2 regions of the Arthrobacter sp. GCM10027362 genome follow, and region 2 is predicted to be linked to the other one. Evidence: riboswitches for the same ligand, from Rfam matches in the RefSeq annotation. Region 2 holds a riboswitch; the other holds the start of a gene.
What was found. Region 2 has a riboswitch for S-adenosylmethionine ahead of ACFQ36_RS02265 (OsmC family protein). Riboswitches for the same ligand answer to the same signal wherever they lie in the genome.
Positions count from the first base shown of each region.

Region 1: it holds a riboswitch for S-adenosylmethionine, as region 2 does, so the genes downstream of both, ACFQ36_RS13600 (LLM class flavin-dependent oxidoreductase) here and ACFQ36_RS02265 (OsmC family protein) in region 2, are expected to answer to the same signal.

Region 1 is NZ_JBHTML010000092.1:12,190-15,579, forward strand. Features, by position in the region: gene ACFQ36_RS13590 (LysE family translocator) at 1-595, shown strand, start outside; gene ACFQ36_RS13595 (CoA-binding protein) at 645-1,067, shown strand; SAM riboswitch class I at 1,234-1,328, shown strand; gene ACFQ36_RS13600 (LLM class flavin-dependent oxidoreductase) at 1,414-2,817, shown strand; partial or broken gene ACFQ36_RS13605 (DUF1206 domain-containing protein) at 2,850-3,390, opposite strand, start outside.
Region 2 is NZ_JBHTML010000006.1:29,113-33,200, forward strand. Features, by position in the region: gene ACFQ36_RS02250 (DUF1684 domain-containing protein) at 1-691, opposite strand, end outside; gene ACFQ36_RS02255 (metallophosphoesterase family protein) at 891-1,415, shown strand; gene ACFQ36_RS02260 (dienelactone hydrolase family protein) at 1,579-2,277, shown strand; SAM riboswitch class IV at 2,453-2,574, shown strand; gene ACFQ36_RS02265 (OsmC family protein) at 2,610-3,149, shown strand; gene ACFQ36_RS02270 (aldo/keto reductase family protein) at 3,293-4,088, opposite strand, start outside.

The DNA.
Region 1 (3,390 bases), on a different contig from region 2:
GTCCTCGCTGACCCGTACCCGTTCCTATGCGTGGGCCACCGCGCTGGGTGTGGCCACCGGGGCCATGCTGTGGGGCATCGCCGCGGCCGTGGGGATCTCCGCGCTGCTGACCGCCTCGGAGACGGCCTACCGGGTGCTGACCACGGCCGGGGCCGGATACATGCTCTGGCTCGGGGCCTCGATGATCTGGAAGTCCTTCCGCGGGAGCGCCGGGCACGCCGCGGCCGAGGCCCGGGCGCCGGTGGCGGCATCGCCGTGGCAGGGCTGGCTGGTCGGGGCCGGTACCAACCTGCTCAATCCCAAGGTCGGGGTCTTCTACATCGCCGCGATTCCGCAGTTCCTCCCCGCCGGGACCGCACCGCTGCTGATGGGGGCGGTGCTGGCCGGGGTGCACTGTGTGCTGTCCCTGGCCTGGTTCGCGGTCCTGATCCTCGGCGGCGGCTACGCCAGGCGCTGGTTGGCCAGCCCGAAGTCGTTGGCGGTGATCGACCGGGTGACCGGTCTGGTCCTGGTTGCCTTCGGGGGCAAGCTCGTCACCGAGTCGCTGCCATCCGGGGCATCGGCCTTCCGGCCGGTGCCTCCGCGGGTGGGCTGACCTCCCGCGAAGGCTCGCGGCGGGTCCCTAGGCGGCCTAGGCTGGCGGTATGGCACACGTCAACGATCCGGAAGTCATCAGGCGGCTGCTCACGGCGCCGGCACGCTGGGCCGTGGTCGGCCTGTCCGATAATCCGCGGCGGGTCGCGCCGCGAATTGGCCGCTACCTGATGGACACCCTGGGCATGGAGGTCGTGCCGGTGAACCTGGAGGGCGCCGAGGTGTTCGGGCTGAAGGGCTACCGGGAGCTGGCGGACATCCCCGGCGGCGTCGAGGTCGTGGACTGCTTCGTGAACTCGCAGAAGGTCGGCCCGGTGGTGGACCAGGCGATCGAGGCCGGCGCGAAGGCCGTGTGGCTGCAGCTGGGCGTCGTGGACGAGGCGGCGGCCGCCCGGGCCGCGGCGGCCGGGCTCGACGTCGTGATGGACACCTGCCCGGCCATCGAGGCCCCGCGGCTGGGAGTGGGGCGCTAGGGTCCCGCTGTGGCGGCGAAACCGACACTGTGGGCGCGCCCCATCCCTTTGAGGCGCGAACGCCGCGGCCCGGGCGGCAGAGCGGCCCGTGGCAGGGGCCGGGTCCGGTTACCGTCTGTGACGCCGGATTTCGTGTCCGGCGCCCGGATGTAGTGCAATGGACGGGTAACCATCCCGAGCGGCTGAGAGACCTGGCTCTGTGACGCCGCAGCAACCCCCTCCTTGACGGAGCAAGGGTGCTACTGCCAGGACCGATGGAGAAAGTTCGTTGGTCGCCGCGGTGCCTCTGTGCGCCGCAGCGGCCTTCGTGCAGGCTCTTCACGGTCGGATCAGGAGGAGTCTGACGATGACTGAAGTAACAGCCAAGCGCCACATCCGGTTCAACGCCTTCGACATGAACTGCGTCGGCCACCAGTCGCCGGGCCTGTGGCGGCACCCGCAGGACAAGTCCGCGGACTACAACACGATCGGCTACTGGACCCATCTGGCCCAGGTGCTGGAAAAGGGCCTGTTCGACGGCCTGTTCATCGCCGACGTGCTCGGCACCTACGACGTCTTCGGCGGCACCAACGAGGTCCCCCTGCGCTCGGCCGCGCAGGTGCCGGTCAACGACCCGTTCCTGCTGGTCTCGGCCATGGCCGCGGTGACCAGGAACCTGGGCTTCGGCGTCACCGCCGGCACCGCCTACGAGCACCCGTACCCGTTTGCCCGCCGCCTGGCCACCCTGGACCACCTGACCAACGGCCGCGTGGGCTGGAACGTGGTCACCGGCTACCTGCCCTCCGCCGCGCGGAACATGGGCCAGGAAGACCAGATGGAGCACGACGAGCGCTACAACCACGCCGACGAGTACCTGGAGGTCATCTACAAGCTCCTCGAGGGCTCCTGGGAGGACGACGCCGTGGTCAAGGACCGCGAGCGCGGCATCTTCACCGATCCGGCCAAGGTCCACGAGATCCGCCACGAGGGCAAGTACTTCAAGGTCCCGGGCATTGCCATCACCGAGCCGAGCCCGCAGCGCACCCCGGTGATCTTCCAGGCCGGTGCCTCCAAACGCGGCATGCGCTTCGCCGCGGAGAACGCCGAGGCCGTGTTCGTCACCTGCCCGACCAAGGAGACCCTGGCCGAGACGGTGAAGAAGATCCGCGACGCCGCCGAGGCCGCCGGCCGGGGCCGCTACGACATCCGCATCTACACGATGCAGACGATCGTGACCGGCCCGGACAGCGCCGCCGCCCAGGCGAAGTTCGAGGAGTACAAGTCCTACGCGGACATCAACGGTGCACTGGCCCTGATCTCCGGCTGGATGGGCGTGGACCTGTCCACCTACGGCCCGGACGACGTGATCGGCGAGAACGTGAAGTCCAACGCCATCCAGTCCTCGGTGGAGACCTTCCAGAAGGCCAGCGGCGATGACGGCAAGCCCTGGACCATCCGCCAGCTGGCCGAATGGGTCGGCGTCGGCGGCTTCGGCCCGATCACCGTCGGCTCCGGCGCCGAGGTGGCCGACAAGCTCATCGAGTGGGTCGAGGAGACCGACGTGGACGGGTTCAACCTGGCCTACGCCATCACCCCGGGCACCTTCGAGGACATCGTCGAGTTCGTGGTGCCCGAGCTGCAGGCCCGCGGCGCCTACCCGGCGGCGTACGCCCCGGGCACGCTGCGCAACAAGCTGTTCGGCAAGGGCGACAAGCTGCCGGAGAACCACCGGGGCGCCAACTACCGGCTCGAGGCGCTCGCGTCGCTGTAAGGTCCGGGCCGGGGTCCCGCGGCGCGGGCCCGTTACATTTTCGCGTAACGGGCCCGCGCCGCCAGGTACAGCCCGTAGCAGATCAGGCCCGCGGCCACCACGATCAGCGCGACATCGCCGTAGGGCTGGTCCCGCAGCCCTTTGAGCGCGCCGTCGAGCCCGGTGGCCTGGGCCGGATTGTGGCGGACGGCGGCCACCGCGAAGAGGACGCCCAGCACGGCCAGCGCCGCCCCCTTGCCGAGGTAGCCGGCGGTCCCGGTCCCGGTCACGGCCCGGCCCAGGCTCCCGGCCGGCAGCTGCTGCAGGTCCTGGAGGAACTTGCGCCGCGCGCCCTTGAACACGTAGTAGGCGCCGGCGGCCACCAAGGCGGCGCCCACCAGGAACAGCAGCACCGGCCCGCCCGGCGCCTGCATCAGCGCCGTGCTGGCGTCCCGGGATTTCTCCCCGGTGTCGCTGCCGCCGCCCAGGGCAAAGCTGCCGAAGGTCGCGGCCAGGGCGGCGAAGACGACGGCCAGGCCCGCCGACTTGAGGCGGTACTTCAGCCGGTCCCGGCCCTCGAGCAGCCGGCCGCCG
Region 2 (4,088 bases):
CGGTGCCGTCCACTGCCGGCCGGCTGGTCACCACCTGGCGCCAGCCGGCCGTCGATTCCCCGTTGGTCCGGTCATGGAAGGTGAGCCGGAGCGTGCCGAGCTTCTCCGGCTCGGCCACCAGGATATGGGCGCGGCCGTCGAGGCTGAACTCGACGGTGCCGACGGCGGTGGCGACACCGCCGACCAGCGGATTGGAGGTTTCAATGTCCACTTGGCGCGGCCGGTCGTACGCCTCGAAACGGCCCGTGAGCACCAGGTCCGGGTTGTAGGGAAAGGTCGGAACGCCGTTGAACCCGGTGAACACCGGCGAAGCGTTGTCCCGGGTGCGCACCGCGTAGCGGTTCCCGCGCACGGCAAGTTCGACGACGATGCTGCCGTACCGCACCCAGTTCAGCGACTCCTCATCCGCCAAGGCGGCAGTGAAGGTGCCGGCAACGGGTTTTCCGCTGTCCACGAAGACCAACCCGTCCCCGGCCACGGCCGTTAAGGCAGCCGAACCGCCCTCGGAGGAGACACCGTCGGCACTCCACAATCCCGGGACCAGCTCCAGCGCGGAGGGCCTGGCGGGCAGCCACTGCAGCGAGGTCAGGGTCAGCCATCCGTGGTCGGCGGCCAGGGCCTTGTCCCGGCCGGCGCGGAAGCGCTTCCAGCGTTCGACGAGGGCATCGGGGGATTGGGCGGCGGGGTTCATGCTGTGCAATAACACGGCGCCGCCCGGGCGTTATTCCGGGTTGGAGGGCCTCGCCCCAACTTCGCCGCCCCGGGGCACCGCCGGTGCTGGAGTCCCGGACGCCCACCGGAATTGGAAGGCCGTCCGCTTCCCGGCATTGGCCCGGAGCGGGGACGTGGGGTTGGCTGACAATATTCGGGCCGGATGGGAAAATGCCCGCATGTCCGCCCGCCTGCTGTTCCTTGCCGATACCCATGTGCCCAAGCGGGCCCGCGGCCTGCCGGCCGCCGTCTGGGACGCCGTCAAACGGGCGGATGTGGTGTTCCACGCCGGGGACTGGGTGTGCGTGGAGCTGCTGGACGAGCTGCGGCTGCGCGCCGTGCAGCTGGTGGGGGTGTACGGCAATAACGACGGCGCTGCACTGCGGGCGCGGCTGCCGGAGGTGGCGCGGGTGGAACTCGAAGGCGTGCGCTTCGCCATGGTGCACGAGACCGGGCAGGCCCGCGGGCGGGAAGCCCGCGCGGATGAGCGGTTCCCGGATGCGGACGTGCTGGTTTTCGGACACAGCCACATTCCGTGGGACACCGTAACGCCGCGTGGGATGAGGCTGCTGAATCCCGGTTCGCCCACCGACCGGCGGCGGCAGCCGTTCTGCAGCTACCTGACTGCTGTGGCGGAGGCGGGACAGCTGCGCGACGTGGAACTGATCCCGCTGCCGGCCGCCGGACGGCCCGCTCCAGGCTGACCGCCCGCCGGTTTGCCCTCGAATCGGGACCACGCTGCATTCCACAGCGGCAGCAGAATCTCTTTTCAAGGGGAAATCCGGCCGGTTCCTGATACGGGACGCGAGTGCCGCACCGGCGGCGGAGTCGATACTGTGGCAACGCCCCAATCTTCGAGGAGGAACCTTGGCCCGGCAGACCCCGCACCAGAACGTCACCTTCCCCTCCGCCGGAGGCGAGGCCCACGGCTACCTGGCCCTGCCGGAGTCCGGCAAGGGCCCGGGAGTGATCGTCATCCAGGAATGGTGGGGGCTGGTGGACCACATCCGTGACGTCGCGGACCGGCTGGCCGCCGAGGGATTCGTGGCGCTGGCGCCGGACCTGTACGGCGGCCGCATCGCCCACGACCGCGCCGAGGCCGCCGAAATAATGGCCAAGCTGCCGGAGGATGAAGGTGCGAGGCTGCTGGCCGGGGCCGTGGACTATCTGCTCTCCAGCGATGCGGTGACCAGCTCGACGGTGGGGGCCATCGGCTTCTGCATGGGCGGCGGCTTCGTCCTGGCGCTCGCCGCCCAACAGGGCGAGCGCATCAGCGCCGCGGTGCCGTTCTACGGGGTGGGCCGGGGCGTGCCGGATTCCTTCAAGGGCGTGCGCGCGGCCATCCAAGGCCACTACGGGGAGCAGGACAGGTCCTACCCGGCGGAGAAGGCCCGGGCTCAGGCGGAGCAGATCCGGCGCGAGTCCGGCACCGAAGTCACATACTACTTCTACGACGCCCCGCACGCCTTCCACAATGACCAGAACCCTGCCGGCAATTACCGTCCGGCCGAGGCCAGACTGGCTTGGAGCCGGGCAGTCCAGTTCCTCAAAGACAAAGTCCGCTAGCCTCCCCCTTCACAAATTGGTCATTTGGTGTCGCCTCCCGGCGGAAGTTGGTCAATAGATGCCGCCTCCCGGCAAATAGTGGACGCTGCCTGAGAACTGGCACCGGCGTCGGCTGTATTGCGCCGTGTTACCGGTTGCTTGCCGCCGTTGCCTGCAGCTTCCAAGATGGGAACGGAATCAAGAGTCCCAACGACAAGCCCTGGCTGGTTGGGCGGCAACCCTCATCGCTGTAGTGGGGTGCCCCAGGTGACGATTCGGCGCAGCCCGGCGAGGGACCGGGCCGCGTAAGTATGGCGCCGTGCCTGGCATGCGCCACGACACGAAGGAACATCATGACCGAAACCGCAGTACGGGACCTGGCCGAAGACCGCGCCGCACGACTGGACGAGGCCGGCAGGTTCTGGAGCCGCAGGATTGCCGAGGACACCGCCAATGCCCGGCTGAGCTTCAAGACGGCCGGCGACGGCGTAGGGGCGGTGGCCACCCGCGTCACCGCCGGCAGGCACGAATTCAGCGTGGATGAGCCGGCCGGGTTGGCCGGCGACGATGCCGCAGCGAGCCCGGTGGAGTACGCGCTCGGCGCGCTGATCTCCTGCCAGGTGGTCGTGTACCGGCTGTACGCGCACCAGCTGGGCATCCAAATTGATGAAATCAGCATCGCTGCCGAGGGTGATCTTGACGTACGGGGCTTGTTCGGCGTCGACGACCAGATCCGTCCCGGGTTCGAGGCCGTGCGCCTGAAGGTTAACATCACCGGCCCCGAGACCCGGGAACGCTACGAGGAGCTGCGCCGGACCGTGGATGCCCACTGCCCGGTCCTCGACCTCTTCGCCAATCCGACCCCGGTCAGCATTGAGGTAACCAAGAACTAGCCGGACGTGTGCAGGCCGGCCGATACTGCCGGCCGGCCTGCACGCAGACTCCGGCCGGTCTTTGCCGAGTCCACCCGCCTGCTGCCCAATTCTTCCAGGCGGGCAGCAGACAGTGCCCAATTTTTTGCCGGGGGCCGGCGGGGTCAGGCGAGGCGGGCTGCAGGCGGCCTGGTCCTGGCCGGGTCCCGCTCGGCCAGCCCGCCCAGGATCTCGTCGATCCGGGCCATGGTCTCCGCGTCCAGCCGCACGCCTGTGGCCTTGACGTTCGAGCTGACCTGCTCCGGTCGGGAGGCGCCGATGATGGCGGAGGCGACATTGAGGTTCTGCAGCACCCAGGCCACGGCCAGCTGGGCCATGGTCAGGCCGGCCTCCTGGGCGACCGGCTGCAGGCGGTGCACCGCGGTGAGCACATCGTCACCGAGCCAGCGCCTGATCATGTCTGCGCCACCCTTCTCGTCTGCCGCGCGGCTCCCGGGCGGCACCGCCGCACCGGGCTTGTACTTGCCGGTGAGTACACCTTGGGCCACCGGCGACCAGACGATCTGGGAGATGCCCAGGTCTTCCGAGGCCGGCACCACTTCGTCCTCGATCACCCGCCAGAGCATGGAGTACTGCGGCTGGTTGGACACCAGCTGGAAGCCCAGGTCCGCGGCCAGGGCATGGCCGTCGCGCAGCTGGTCTGCGGTCCACTCGCTGACCCCGATGTACAGGGCCTTGCCGGCCCTGACCACGTCCGCGAAGGCCTGCATGGTTTCCTCCAGCGGCGTTTCGACGTCGTAGCGGTGGGCCTGGTAGAGGTCCACGTAGTCGGTCTGCAGCCGGCGCAGCGAGCCGTTGATCGATTCCATGATGTGTTTGCGGGAGAGCCCGGTGTCGTTGTGGCCCTTGGGCCCGGTGGGGAAGTAGACCTTGGTGAAGATCTCCAGGGATTCCCGCCGC